Regions from separate parts of the Janthinobacterium sp. 75 genome, predicted to be linked through region 1. Evidence: predicted binding sites of a transcription regulator. Region 1 holds the regulator's gene; the other holds the start of a gene.
The links. The regulator NrdR, encoded in region 1, represses ribonucleotide reductase genes. The targets are predictions, from matches to a motif close to CACNANATNTNGTG.

Region 2: a site for NrdR is predicted at 3,963-3,976, ahead of C8C89_RS07965 (ribonucleoside-diphosphate reductase subunit alpha). Genes of this name have one in related genera too.

The regions. Positions count from the first base shown of each region.
Region 1 is NZ_SORD01000001.1:5,243,800-5,251,414, forward strand. Features, by position in the region: gene C8C89_RS23895 (PilC/PilY family type IV pilus protein) at 1-2,603, opposite strand, end outside; gene C8C89_RS23900 (pilus assembly protein) at 2,609-3,196, opposite strand; gene C8C89_RS23905 (PilW family protein) at 3,278-4,246, opposite strand; gene pilV (type IV pilus modification protein PilV) at 4,243-4,827, opposite strand; gene nrdR (transcriptional regulator NrdR) at 5,048-5,512, opposite strand; gene glyA (serine hydroxymethyltransferase) at 5,658-6,905, opposite strand; ZMP/ZTP riboswitch at 7,017-7,141, opposite strand; gene ybgC (tol-pal system-associated acyl-CoA thioesterase) at 7,457-7,615, shown strand, end outside.
Region 2 is NZ_SORD01000001.1:1,743,922-1,751,536, forward strand. Features, by position in the region: gene C8C89_RS07935 (ABC transporter substrate-binding protein) at 1-59, shown strand, start outside; gene C8C89_RS07940 (hypothetical protein) at 125-664, opposite strand; gene ccsA (cytochrome c biogenesis protein CcsA) at 992-1,795, shown strand; gene C8C89_RS07950 (PP0621 family protein) at 1,792-2,055, shown strand; gene C8C89_RS07955 (sigma-54 dependent transcriptional regulator) at 2,171-3,238, shown strand; gene ampD (1,6-anhydro-N-acetylmuramyl-L-alanine amidase AmpD) at 3,238-3,849, shown strand; gene C8C89_RS07965 (ribonucleoside-diphosphate reductase subunit alpha) at 4,232-7,192, shown strand; gene C8C89_RS07970 (ribonucleotide-diphosphate reductase subunit beta) at 7,417-7,615, shown strand, end outside.

The DNA of each region.
Region 1 (7,615 bases):
AGCGCAAACACGCCTTGCGCTCCGCCACCCAGGCCCGACACCAGCACCGTCTTCCAGCGTCCCGATGCCTGTACTTCCGCCGTGGCCGCCGCGCCATCGAGCAGCGGGCCGGGGCTGTAGCGAGTGCTCGCAGCGGCCGCCGCCGCGTGCAGCAGCGCTTGCGGCAGATAGGCAAACAATTCGCTGCCCGTGCGCGCATCGAACGCATGCAGCAAGCCATCGTTGGCCCCCAGGTAGAGCATTTTCCGACGCTGCAGCAGCAACTTGCGGTGCAAGCCATAGCCGGCGCCCGGCACGCCCAGCCCCGGCGCGCCCACGTACAGCAGATTGCCATATGGCGCCGCACCCAGGCTGCCTGAACGGCGCCGCAGGAAGCCGCCCGGCTGGCCCACCTCGTGCGTGCGCTTGCCCAGCAGATATGCCAGGCGCGCCTCTCCCTGGCCCGCCTGGCCATTGCCGCCTTCGAATGCGCCGCGCTGTTCCGCGTCGAGACGGTTCCAGGCCAGCGGCATCAGGCTGCCCCGGGCGTCGAGCGTGTAGACGGGACGCAAGGACACGGGCGTGCCATCCGGCACCAACTTCTCTTGGCCGCCAACGCGCCACCCTGGTTTGCCGGGAAGCAGCGCGCCGTCGGCACCCACGGCAAACGCGGTGCGCGACAAGCTCATGCTGCCATCGGCCAGGCGCATCTGCGTCTGGAACCAGTATGCCTCTTCCGTGCCACTGGCCAAGGCCATCAGGGCCGGCCCCGCCAGCGTCGCCGGCAAGCTGCCCATGTCGGCTGCCGCAAAAGCTGCCCGCAATCCCGCAATCAGGGCAGCCGGATCGCTGCCGGGCAAGTAATGTGAGGGCCAACGGCCGTCCACGCTCCACTCCTCCAGCGCGTTGCCCGTCGCGCTCTTGTAGGGGTTGGCGTCGCCGTTCGCATCGAGAAAGCCGCCATATTTGGCCACCAGCAACAAGGGTGTCGAGGCGGGCATGACGGCGGACACGCCCGCGGGGTCGCCCTGGCGCAAGTCGCCCGCATAGTGCTCGACCTTTGCAACGCCGTCGTTCCTGGCGCCAGGACGCAGCGCCTGCACATGCGACCAGTAGGCCAGCCCTGCAGCATGGTAGCTGGCGCCGCCCGCCCCGTCGGCCAGCAATTCCAGTGCCGCCAGTTCGGTCCGTGGCGCAGGATTACCCTGCGCGCCACTGCTTTCCAGGCTGCCCACCGCATGCGTCCAGGCCATCGCATCGAACGGCGGCGGCGCAAAACCATCGGCGGCGCGTGCGCGGTCGCCGTTTGATGCGGGAGTCGCCGGAACATTGCCGGGCACGTAGCGGTCGCCCGCCATGCCCGCATCGCCGAGGCTGACGACGATGTGGCGCTGGCAGCTGGCCGATTGCGGGTCGCTCCAATACGTCACGACCGGCAAGCCTTCATCGATGGCAGGCGCGGCCTTGGCAGGCGGCACAGCGGTACTCGCTTGCCGCCCCTGCAAGTAGCGCAGCGATTCATACAGCAATTCAGCCAGCGGCGCCGCCCTGGCGTACGCACCTGGGTGCCCGGCATTACTGCGGCCCAGGCCATTGATGTAAGCGGTCACCCCGCCACCAGGGCTCGCACCCTGGGCCACAGCCTGCGCCATATAGACGCCAGTGGCGGGATTCCACTCGGCATCGGCGTTGTCTTGCGGCATATAGTCGGGCGCCGTCCAGCGCTGCCGTCCAACGTGCGCCAGCGGCGCGCGCAGCACGCCGCCATACACGGGACCGGCGCTGGCGGGCGTGCCGTTCAAGTGACCAAACACGCCCACGCGCACCCTGCCGCCATGGCGCTGCACGGCCCCCACCGGCTTGTAATTCTTGCCGTATGCCAGGCACAAATCCTCGCGCAGCGGCCCCTCATCGGCGTCGCAAACGCGCACGCGCGCGAGAAACACGCCATGCGTGGCAGCAAAGCCGGGCGCGTCGCAACTGCCACCTGCGGGCTGGCCAAGGCTGGCATCGCCGAACAGCAGGCGGTTGCGGCAGGACACGATGGCCAGTTGCGCCAGCGCAAACGGCGTCGCCGCCGCCACGCCTGCATGCAAGACCTTGCGCGGAAAAAAGGTGGGATGGGCAAAATAGTCGATGGGGCCGTCGGCATCGGGCAGGTAGGCGCGCTGCAGCACCGTCTTGCGCACCTCGTCAATGACGCGGTCGCCGCCCGTCAGGGCGTAACGGACGATGTCGAGCATGCTGGCGCTGGCCCAGTTGAGAAAGTTGCCGCTGAAACTATCGCCGCCGCAGCCGTGTAGCGCATCGGCCGGTTTCAGCACGGAGAAGTAAGCGGTCGCTACGCGCAAGTCCGGCAGCATGACGCCGTCCTTGCTGCGGTACGGATAGCTGTAGCACATGCGCGCATGAAAGTAACCGGCGTACTCGCGCTGCGGCGCATAGTCGCTGCCGTACGCAGCCGCAGCGGCCGCATGCGTGAAGGACAGGTTAAGCAACAGATTCGGCGGCACTCTGGCGCCCTGCAAGCCCGCGTCGGCCCGCGCCAGCGTCACCGTCGGCTGGGCCGCGACAGCGGCGCCAATAGCCAGGCAAGTCAGCAGTATCAAGCAGAAAGACCACATAGCCCTCATGGCCCCGCTCCCGCCGCCTCTTTGCGGTAGTAGCTTTGCAGCACGACTTGCGTGCTTTCTTGCGCGCCAAACCCCATGGCCGTGATGCGGTACACATAGCTTTCCGTGGCCAGGCCGCCGGCCACTGCCGCTGCCTGTGCGCCGGGCGGGTGGAACGGCAGCAGTTCGATGAGGTAGCGGGGCCGGCGAGACGGCAGGAAACCCTGCCCCGTCTGCATGACCGCGCCCGTAAACTGGCCATACGGTACCGCACGGCTTTCAGCGTCCGCGCCATCGAGGTCCATGCTCAGCCAGAGCGCCGGCGCATCCTCGGGCGCGGGCAGGCACAGGCCCAGTGCGCCCCCTTCGCCGCAGCCGGCGGCAAACCCTGCCGCACTGCCCGGCGCAAAGAGGCTTGCCCGGCCCGGCGCGCCAGGCAAGCCTTCGATATCGTTTTGCGCATCCACCAATGCCTCCTCCGCCGCCTGAAACGCGATCTGCCGGTCACGCTCGCCGCGTGCCGCCTTTTCGCCCTGCAAGGCCATCTGCGCCGCCGATATGCCCAGCAGCAAGATGATCACAAGCAGGCACAGCACATACACCATGGTGGCGCCACGCCCTTGCGCGCCCGGAATGCAGCAGCCAGGACAACAACGGACGCCCATGCAAGCCACGGTGGCGCCCGCCTATGCCGGCCCGTTGCGCAGCATGATGCTTGTCTGCACCAGTTGCCGCAGCCTGGAGCGCGTTGCTGCGGGCAAGGCCGCGCGCGCGATGCGCACGCCCGTGTCGCCGGCGCCGTGCGCTTCGGCATAAGCCTTGCCGAACAGGTCGAACTGCGCCGGTCCCAGTTCCGCCATCTTGTCCACCTGGCCCGCCTCGCCATGCAACAGCAGCGCCACGCGCACGCTGGCCACGCGCTTCCAGTGCGTGCGCCGGTAAAAATCGCGCTGGCGCGCGGCCGCATCCGCGCCCGCCAGCACCAGCGCCGCATCGTCGGCGTCGAGCGCGCTGGCATTGACATAGTGGTTCGCCACGCCGTCGGGCGGCGTATCCGTATCGAGGCCATACAGCACCTGGAAACTGTCGACGCCGCGGATAATGGCGTCCGCGCCCCAGCCGTTCGCGCCGCGATATTTGCAACGCAGCTCGCCTTCGCCATCGGCTCCCTGGGCCACATAGAAAATACTCCAGCCCCGCTGCGCCTCCGTTTGCGCGGCGCCCACGGCGAAGCCGGCGCAATTGAGCACGGATCCGTCGCCGCCCTCCTCCTTGCCGGCGCCGTAATAGCGCAGGGCCAGCACGTCGCTGCCCTGCACGGCGTCGGGCAGCGCGCCGCTGATGCCTTCGCTGTTCTTGCCCAGGCTACGCGCGTCGAGCCCGGCGATACTCGCGCTGTCGTAATCCGCATGGGCGACGGGCGCGGCGCTGCTGTCCCAGTTCACATACGCTGTCTGGCGCACGGCGCGGGCGATGGTGTCGAGTGCATAGCGGCCATTGTCATCCAGGCGCGCGCTGGCGGACTGCTCACCATAACTGCCGCTGGTAGCCAGCAGCACGGTACTGGCCGCCAGCATCAACAACGCGCCCAGCGACAGGGCCACCAGCAATTCAAGCAGGCTCATGCCGCGATGCCCGCGCAAGACAGTGTTCATGCGCCGCCTCCCCCAAGCTGGAATGCCAGCCTGGGCAACGATTCGCCTGCCGCATTCACTGCGGGTGATCCATTGGCCTGCCTGCCGCGCCAGCCCAGCTTGATGATGATGGGCGCGCCCTTGCCGCCGCTGCACGCCCAGTGCAAACCCTGGGCGGCGGCATCCCACGCGGCAAGGTCGCGGCAGATATGCAGCCGCGCGCCAGGCAAGGCCGACTGCAGCTGCTGTTTCCATTCGGCGATGTCGAATTGCGCCAGCTCGGCCGCGCTGCAGACGGCGGCGCCGAAGCAGCCGGGCGCGCCGCCGCCAGCCTCGGCGCCGTCCTCCGCCGCGTAGGCAACGCTCAGGTAGGGATTACCCGCATCGGGGCCATGCATGAGCACGCTGTTCGCCCGCATGCGTTCGGCCATGCCGGCGGCCAGTTGCACACCCGCCGACAACAGCGCCGACTCATGGCGCGCGCGCAGGGAACTCAGTTGCAGGATGCTGGCGCCCAGCAAGCCCAACGCCAACAGCAGCAGCGATACCAGCACCTCGACAAGGCTGCTGCCATCCATGGGACCACGCGTGCCACTGTGCATGAGCTTCTCCTGCCGACAGAATGTAACCAGGACGGGAGCCGCGCCGGCGCCCGGCCCACTTACACGATAGGCGCGCGCAAACAACCGCGTCTGCGCTAGCGCAAACAGCACGGCGATATGGTGAGAAAAACAGCGTTGGGATTGATCGGTCGCTTGCCAGGCGAACGCTGGCGTGATGAACACGGGGCGCAGGACCGGCCCCGTTTTCAATAAGGGGACATCAGGGCTTGCTGCGCGCCTGTCCCACTTCGGCAATCGCATCCTGGAACTCGGCCAGGTCTTCGAAATTCTTGTAGACGGAGGCGAAGCGGATGTAGGCGATCTTGTCCAGGCGCTTGAGTTCCTGCATGACGAGTTCGCCGATATAGCCGGAATCGACTTCGCGCAAGCCGCTGGTCAGCAATTTTTCCTGGATGGAAGCGATGGCCGTATCCACGGAGGCGGCCGCGACGGGACGCTTGCGCAAGGCCAGCATCAAACTGCCGCGCAACTTATCCGCAGCGAACTCCGTCCGGCTGCCATTCTTTTTGACGACGGCCGGCATGATAAGTTCAATGCGTTCGTAGGTGGTGAAGCGCTTGTCGCATTTACCGCAACGGCGGCGCCGCCGAATGGCATCCCCGTCCTCCGATACGCGCGTATCGAGGACCTGGGTGTCGCCGTGCTGGCAAAATGGACATTTCATGGGCTGGCTACAACTTTATAGTAATAATTACGGGAAATCGCCGCCCTTAAATGAAAGGGCGCCCGAATCACTCCGGGCGCCCTTGGGCACGACTGGAATGTGTCAGACAGAATCTTACTCTGTATGACACATTCTGGACAAATAATTACGCGGCGTACACCGGGTGTGCATCGGCCAGCACTTTCACGGCCGCTTTCACGCGCTCGATGGTGGCGGCGTCATGCGGATTGTCCAGCACGTCGGCGATCAGGTTGCCCACTTCTTCCGCTTGCGCTTCCTTGAAACCGCGCGTCGTCATCGCCGGGCTGCCCAGGCGGATGCCCGAGGTGACGAAAGGTTTTTGCGGATCGTTCGGGATGCCGTTCTTGTTGCAGGTGATGTGCGCGGAACCGAGGATGGCTTCGGCTTCCTTGCCCGTCAGGTTCTTGGCGCGCAGGTCGACCAGCATGACGTGCGATTCGGTGCCGCCGGAAACGATGCGCAGGCCGCGCTTGATCAGGGTTTTCGCCAGAACGTCGGCGTTCTTGACCACTTGCTTCTGGTATTCAACGAAGTCAGGGCTCAGTGCTTCCTTGAAGGCGACGGCCTTGCCGGCGATCACGTGCATCAGCGGGCCGCCCTGAATGCCAGGGAAGATGGCCGAGTTGATGGCTTTTTCGTGTTCAGCCTTCATCAGGATGATGCCGCCGCGAGGGCCGCGCAAGGACTTATGCGTGGTCGAGGTGACGAAGTCGGCGAACGGCACCGGATTCGGGTACAGGCCGGCGGCGATCAAGCCGGCGTAGTGGGCCATGTCGACCATGAAGTAGGCGCCCACTTCCTTGGCGATCTTGCCGAAACGCTCGAAGTCGATCTTTTTCGAGAACGCCGACGCGCCGGCGATGATCAGCTTGGGCTTGCGTTCGCGGGCCAGGCGCTCCATAGCCTCGTAGTCGATGTCTTCTTCCGCCGTCAAGCCATACGATACGACGTCGAACCATTTACCGGACATGTTCAGCGGCATGCCGTGGGTCAGGTGGCCGCCTTCGGCCAGCGACATACCCATGATCAGGTCGCCTGGTTTCAGCACGGCAAAGAACACGCCCTGGTTCGCCTGCGAGCCGGAGTTCGGCTGCACATTCGCGCATTCGGCGCCGAACAGCTGTTTTACACGGTCGATGGCCAGTTGCTCGGCCACGTCGACGTATTCGCAGCCACCATAGTAGCGCTTGCCTGGATAGCCTTCGGCATATTTATTCGTCAGCTGCGAGCCTTGCGCTTCCATTACGGCCGGCGATGTGTAGTTCTCCGACGCGATCAGTTCGATGTGGTCGTGCTGGCGCGTGTTCTCTTTTTGAATGACGGCGAACAATTCAGGGTCGACGTTGGCGAGGGTGTGATCTTTTGCAAACATGTAAAAACTCCAAGGATGAGGGTGCTTGTACTGGCAGGTTGGATCGAATGAGGGGAGCCGGCGTTAATTGAATAACAACATTGGACAGGCAGCCTCTTCGTGCTTTTCCATAGTGGCTACCCAGGCGAACGGCTGATGAAAAATCTCACGTTTCCCGGTGGGTGCCCACCTTTCGCCGGTTTGCCGATCACCATCCAGGGAGATCGCCCGACTTTTCGCCAGTCACGTGAGACGTAATGGAAATCAAATTGTAAGTTAAGTGCCCAAATTGAGCAAGGAATGCAACCGTGCAGCTATAATCGCCGCGCGCCATCGCAGCCCGGGCATGGCCACAGACCGCCCCGGGGCGTGCCTGCGGCTCTTAAGCTGAACTTAAACCTGGCTGCGGCATGTAAGCGTATGTTACGAAGCTTGCCATTATGCACCCCCGATTTACAATGCTGCGGTGCAACTTATATGCAGCTTTTGCATAGCTTTCCAGCAAGCGCCCACCGTCACAAGAAGAAAAATCGCGTAAAATGTTGCTCAATCTCACTACTGGCGCAATAAACATGCCTTCAGTCTTTACCTGGAACGTACGTGTCTACTATGAAGACACCGACGCCGGCGGCATCGTCTATTACGCAAATTACCTGAAATTCTTCGAACGTGCGCGTACCGAATGGCTGCGCGCCATCGACGTGGGCCAGCAGGAGCTGCTGGAACAGCAC
Region 2 (7,615 bases), 3.5 Mb from region 1:
AGGACTGGGTCAAGACGGACTTGCTGGAGCAGGCGAAAAAGAGCTTGAATGTGAAGTAAATCAGTAAAACCATCAAAAAACCTCCGCGCCAGCGATGGTCCGGAGGTTTTTTTGTGCAGCGCCCTTAGCGGGCGTTAAAGCCCATCCAGCCTTTTTCCGTCTGCCGGAAGCTCAGCGTATAGATGCGCGTCAGTTCATCGCCTTTCTTGAGCTGGCGGTTGATGATCGCGCCGTAATTGTCTTGCACGATCTGGTCCGACCATTGCAGCAGGTTGTCGAAGCGCTCGGCCGTCATCGCCGCCTGGAGGGCCAGCAGCGGCGCGGGAATCGCTTTCTTTTCCTGCTGCTGCGCCCAGAAGTCGCGGAAAACCTTGTTTTCGCCGCTCATGCCGCGCGCCATCAGGCCCAGACCCATGGTCATGCCCACGGAACCATCGGTCTTCGCCTGCGTCTCGAGCTTGTCGACCACGTCGGCCAGCAGTTCCAGGTAGCCCACCTTGGCGCGCAGGATGGCCGAGCCCTTGATTTCGTACTGTTCGTTCTCTTTCCAGCCATTGAGCTTTTCCAGTTTCGCGATCTCGAAGTAGTCCTTGTACAGGTCATAGCTTTGAATCGAGGTACGGAAATATTCCTCGTACGTGGATTGGGACGGCGCATCTTTCATGCAACCGCTTAATACAGTGCAGGCGGCCAGCAGGAGGCAGGTCCAGGAAAATTTTCGAAAAGACATGGCGAGGGAGGGAGGGCGTAAGGGTGGATGAATATTGCTTTATAGACATAATTATAGGACTGGCCCAACAGGATGGCAATGTGGCCGCCGCGCTACGGCAGTGCGCAGCAGGAAAGATTGTCGAAATCTTGAGGGTGCGCTACCCCGTTGCGCCTCAGGCGCGATATCATGGCAGGCTTGCAGCATTGGCTGGCGGCGGAATGCCTGTCACCCGGGCTGTCGCTTGAATCGCGCTTGTCGGCTATGGTGTAAACTTAAACTATGCAGATCTATTTCTTTTTCATCGCCGCCCTGTTGTACGCGGCGTGCGCGGTGCTTCCCTCATCCCGTGCCCGACTCATTGCCGGCCTGACCGGCGTCGCCTGGCTGGCGCATGCCGCCACCCTGTGGTTCGACCTGATGGCGCCTGGCACCTTGCGTTTCGGTTTCTCCGCCATGCTGTCGGCCGCGCTGTGGGTATCGGTGGGCGCTTACTGGATAGAGAACCGCAATTTCAGCCTGGATGGACTGCGCCGCATGGTCATGCCCAGCGCCGTCATCGCCATCGGCCTGGCCTGGGCCTTTCCTGGCAGCCAGGTCAGCATGGAGGGCAAGTCTGCCGTCTTCGGCTGGCATATTGCCGTGGCCGTGCTGGCCTACAGCACCTTGACGATTGCCGCCTTTCACGCCGTGCTCATGGCGCTGCAGGAATCGCGCTTGCATACGCGCAGCGAAAGCCGCGGCTTCATCGGCAGCGCGCTGGACCAGCTGCCAGCCCTGCTGACCATGGAAAAGCTGCTGTTCCGCATGATCGGCCTGGGCTTCATCCTGCTGAGCTTGACCGTGCTGTCGGGCATCGTGTTTTCCGAGCAATTATTTGGCAAGGCGCTCAACTGGGATCATAAATCCGTGTTTACCATGCTGTCGTGGCTGTTGTTTGCCGCCCTGCTGGCAGGCCGCCGCTTTCGCGGCTGGCGCGGCAAGACGGCCCTGAGTTTTACACTGGCCGGTTTCGCCACCTTGCTGCTGGCCTATGTCGGCAGCCGTTTTGTACTGGAAGTGGTTTTACACCGAGGATTCGCATGACACGTGTTTTATTCTGGCTGGCGCTGGTGTTCCTGGTGCTGTTTGCCATCCGCAGCAAGATCCGGGGCATGCAGCAACGGGCCCGCGCGCAGCAACAGCAACAGCAGCCGAATCCATTTGCGCCGCCGGGCCGGCCACAGGAATTGCCGGATGCGGAGCTGATGCTGTGTTGCGCCCATTGCGGTGTGTACTACCCGGCCTCCGAAAACGTGCAGGCCAAGGGCCACGATTACTGCAGCCACGCGCACGCCACGCTGTAAGGACAGGCTAGCGCCGCGTTGCTCATCCGTATCGTAACGTCCCCCGGCATCCGTCCGGCGTAGCATCTGCAGCGTAGCGGTTCGCCACCGTCCCTGCAGAGAGGCGCGTTCTCCTATGTCCAGTCTCAGCCCGCATTCCTTGACCGCCACCGGCAAGCTGGGGGCTGGCCGCATGCCGCCCGCGCCGCAATTGAGCGGCAACTCCCTGCCCATGCAGGCGCTGCGCGCGCAGATTGGCCGCATCGCCCGCAGTGGCGCGCCGGTGGCCATCCGGGGCGAATCGGGCACGGGCAAGGAACTGGCGGCGCGCGCCATCCATGCGCAGGGTGCGCGCGCCAGCTTCCCTTTTATTGCCGTCAACTGCGGCGCGATTCCCGAAGCGTTGATGGAGGCTGAATTCTTCGGCTGCCGCCAGGGCGCCTATACGGGCGCGCTGCACGAGCGTGAAGGATTGTTCCAGGCGGCCCATGGCGGCAGTTTGCTGCTCGATGAAGTCGACGATCTGCCGCTGGCCATGCAGGTAAAGCTGTTGCGCGTCCTGCAGGAGCGCCGCGTGCGCAAGCTGGGCGGTAGTACGGACGAGGCCATCGACGTACGCATTTTGTGCGCCAGCCAGCATGGCTTGGCGCGCGGCGTGGATGCCGGCACGTTTCGCCAGGATCTGTTTTACCGCCTCAATGTCATCGAACTGGCGCTGCCGCCGCTGCGTGAGCGGTGCGGCGATCTGCAGGTATTATGTGAGGTAATCCTGGCGCGTCTGGCACCGGGCCAGGCCGTGAGCCTGGCGCCGCCGGTGCTGGCGGCCCTGGCCGCGTATGCGTTTCCCGGCAATGTGCGCGAACTGGAAAACGTGCTGGAACGGGCACTGGCTTTTGCCGATGGCGGCGTGATCGCGCTCGACGGGCTGGGCTTGCCGTCGGCGGCGGGCGTCACCGGGCAGCGGGCGGCGCAGTCATCGGCAGTGTCGGAGCGGCAACTGTGCCTGCCCGGCATGGCGCTGTCCGGCCTTGCCCCGGCCTTGCCGCTGGACATGTATTTGCGCCAGGCCGAGCGTGACATGATCATGCAGGCGCTGGTGCAGGCGCGCTATCACCGCGCACGGGCGGCGCGCCAGCTGGGACTCAGCGTGCGCCAGTTACGCTACCGCATGCAGAAATTGACGATACAGGAACCGCTACCTTGATGACAGCATGGACGATAGATGAAGACGGCTGGTGCGACGGCGCGCGGCGCTATGACTCGCCGTACCAGGATGCGCGCCCGGACGGTGCGCAAGTCGACTTGCTGGTGATCCATAACATCAGCTTGCCGGGAGGCCACTTTGGCGGACCGCATGTGTCGGACTTGTTTACCGGCCGGGTAGACTATAATGCCGATCCTTCTTTCGCCGACCTGCGTGGCTTGCAGGTGTCGGCGCACTTTTTTGTGCGGCGCGATGGTGCGCTGTTGCAATATGTTTCCACTGATCAACGTGCCTGGCATGCCGGCGTGTCCATGTTCGAAGGACGCCCGCACTGCAATGGCTATTCCATCGGTATCGAAATGGAAGGCGCGGACGATGTGCCCTTCCAGCAGCGGCAATACTATGTCCTGGCGGCGCTGACGGCGGCACTGGTGGCGCGCTACGGGCTGTCCCAGGTGCGCGGCCACGAGCATATTGCGCCGGGGAGGAAGACGGATCCGGGGCCGTTTTTTGACTGGCATTTTTATCAAGAATGCTGGCTGGAAACTGTGCGCGGGCAAGCTGCGTTAGCGCTTACTACGCGGGCATTGGGCTTTCCATCCATGCTCTGAAAAGTCAACCGAAATCGTATATGAAAATACAAAAAATTACGCTGGAGGATGCCGGAAAACTATTGCATCGCCTTTCGATGGGCACTACAATTAGTGCACAACTTGGATTTAAAGACTATATGTAGTGCCATCACAGACGTTTTCAGAATTATTACCAAAGCTACCCTGTTTGTTGATATAGCAACGGGAACTGGCGTTTCATCACCCTTGATCGTGTTTCGCGCCAGCCCGGCTGTACAGGTTGGCCGTATGATTTCTGGCTGTATATTATTTACTATTTAGCAACAAATACCTGAAGAAACCCTGACCATCGGGCGTTCTATTCAACAACACACGCGGCAGCAAAACTGCAGGCTGACTTTAGCTGACAACGGGAGCTTCAATGCAATCACCACAAGATATTTCCATCCATTCAACGCCAGTATCGCCAGCGCCAGGCGCGGCCAATAGCGTGGCGAGCACGGGCGCGGCATTGGGCGACTATCGCATCATCCGCCGCAACGGCGCGGTGGTGGCATTTGAGCCTTCGAAGATCGCCATCGCCATGACCAAGGCGTTTTTGGCCGTTAACGGCGGCCAGGGCGCCGCTTCGGCACGCATCCGCGAACTGGTGGAACAACTGACCGACGGCGTCGTCGCCGCGCTGGTGCGCCGCCATCCGGGTGGCGGCACCTTCCATATCGAAGACGTGCAAGACCAGGTGGAACTGTCGCTGATGCGTTCGGGCGAGCACGACGTGGCGCGTGCCTACGTGCTGTACCGTGCCAAGCACATGGAAGAGCGCCGTTTGCAGAAGGAGGCGCAAGGCGCCTCCGCGCAAGTCGCAGCGCCCCAGCTGAACGTGCTTGATAACGGCGTGCGCCGCTTGCTGGACATGCAGGAAGTGCGCGACCTGATCAACGCCGCTTGCGCCGGCCTGGAAAAACACGTCGATGCCGACGCCATCCTGGCTGAAACGGTGAAGAACCTGTACGACGGCGTGCCCGTCGAAGAGCTGCACAAGTCTGCCATCCTGGCGGCGCGCGCGCTGATGGAAAAAGATCCGGCCTACAGCCAGGTCACGGCCCGCATCCTGCTGCACACGGTGCGCAAGGAAGTGTTCGGCAAGGAAGTGCCGCAAGCGGCCGCTGCTGCCGAGTACCTGACGTATTTCCCGCAATATATCGCCAAGGGCATCGCCAATGACCTGCTGAACCCGGTACTTGCCAGTTTCGACCTGGAACGCCTGGCCAAGGCCATCGTTGCCGATCGCGACTTGCAATTCGGCTACATCGGCCTGCAAACCCTGTATGACCGCTACTTCCTGCACATCCAGGACGTGCGCATCGAAATGCCGCAAGCGTTCTACATGCGCGTGGCCATGGGCCTGTCGCTGAACGAAGCGGACCGCGAAGCACGCGCCATCGAGTTCTACAGCCTGCTGTCCTCGTTCGACTTCATGAGCTCGACCCCGACCCTGTTCAACTCGGGCACCCTGCGCTCGCAGCTGTCGTCGTGCTACCTGAGCACCGTCTCGGACGACCTGGAAGGCATCTACGACGCGATCAAGGACAACGCGCTGCTGGCCAAGTACGCTGGCGGCCTGGGTAACGACTGGACGCCAGTGCGCGCCCTGGGCGCCCATATCAAGGGCACCAACGGCAAGTCGCAAGGCGTGGTGCCATTCCTGAAAGTGGTCAACGACACGGCCGTGGCAGTCAACCAGGGCGGCAAGCGCAAGGGCGCCGTCTGTGCCTACCTGGAAACCTGGCACATGGACATCGAGGAATTCCTCGACCTGCGCAAGAACACGGGCGACGACCGCCGCCGCACGCATGACATGAACACGGCGAACTGGATTCCCGACATGTTCATGAAGCGCGTCATGGAAAAAGGCGAGTGGACCCTGTTCTCGCCATCCGAAACGCCAGACTTGCACGACCTGGTCGGCAAAGCCTTTGAAAAGGCTTATCTGGGCTACGAAGCCAAGGCCGCCGCCGGCGAAATCCGCTCGTTCAAGAAGGTCCAGGCGCTGGACCTGTGGCGCAAGATGCTGTCGATGCTGTTTGAAACGGGCCACCCATGGATCACGTTCAAGGATCCTTGCAACATCCGCAGCCCGCAGTCGCATGTCGGCGTCGTCCACAGCTCGAACCTGTGCACCGAAATCACGCTGAACACGGGCCCTGACGAAATCGCCGTCTGCAACCTCGGTTCAGTGAACATGCCGGCGCACATGAAGGAAGGCAAGCTCGATCACGTCAAGCTGGCCAAGACCATCCGCACCGCCATGCGCATGCTCGACAACGTCATCGACATCAATTACTACGCCGTCGAGAAGGCGCGCAATTCGAACATGCGCCATCGTCCGGTCGGCATGGGCGTGATGGGCTTCCAGGATTGCCTGCACATGATGCGCATCCCGTTCGCCTCGGACGCTGCGGTATCGTTTGCCGACACCTCGATGGAAGCGGTCTGCTACTACGCCTACCTGGCGTCGACGGAACTGGCCGAAGAGCGCGGCCGCTATGAATCCTACGCCGGTTCGCTGTGGGACCGTGGCATCCTGCCGCAAGACTCGGTGAAACTGCTGGCCGAAGAACGCGGCGGCTACCTGGAAGTCGATTCCTCGTCGGCCATGGACTGGACCCCGGTGCGCGAACGCATCGCCAAGTTCGGCATGCGCAACTCGAACTGCGTGGCAATCGCCCCGACGGCGACGATTTCGAACATCATCGGCGTGTCGGCCTGTATCGAGCCGACGTTCCAGAACCTGTATGTGAAATCGAACCTGTCGGGCGAATTCACCGAGATCAACGGCTACCTGGTGCGCGACCTGAAGGCGCGCGACCTGTGGGATGAAGTCATGATCTCCGACTTGAAGTACTTCGACGGTTCGCTGGTGAAGATCGACCGCATCCCGCAAGACCTGCGCGACATCTACGCCACCGCCTTTGAAGTGTCGCCAAGCTGGCTAGTGGAAGCGGCTTCGCGTCGCCAGAAGTGGATCGACCAGGCTCAGTCGCTGAACATCTACATGGCTGGCGCATCGGGCAAGAAACTGGACGAGACCTACAAGCTGGCATGGCTGCGTGGCCTGAAAACCACCTACTACCTGCGTACCATCGCCGCTACCCACATGGAGAAATCGACCTCCAAGACGGGCGCCCTGAACGCCGTGGCCGTCGATGGCGGCATGTCGGCCAGCGCGCAGAGCGCCCAGGCAGCGGTCGTGGCGGCAGCCGCTGCCGCCGTGGTGGCACCCGTGGTGGCTGCGGCTGCGGCAGCGGACGACGCCGATGGCGAAGCCTGCTACCTGCGTCCGGGTGATGACGGTTTCGAGGAATGCGAAGCTTGCCAGTAAAAACCTGCTGCGCAGCCCCCTCTCGGGTTCTGTGTTGCTCACCGTACTAAAGTACGGCTCCGCTACTCGACCCGATATCGGGCTTGCTCGCGACGGTTTTTAAAAAATTTAAAGTTGTCAGCCCGGCACGGTCGGGCTGATTCAATGTTGTTAATGTCCGTATTGTCCGATACAACGGACCTGTTGCGGATCGCCGGCTTGCCGGCATGGAAAGGAAGAAGATTATGTCGTTGTCATGGGATGATGAAACCACGTCGGCAGCTGTGCCGCGTCCGGCGCAGCAAGCGCCATTGGGGAATACCGAATTGAACCTGCCGGCCGGTGCCGAGCCGTCCGAAGCGAACGCCGAGCAAGTGGCGCGCCGCGTGAATGCCGACGACAAGCGCATCATCAACGGCAAGACGGACGTCAACCAGCTGGTGC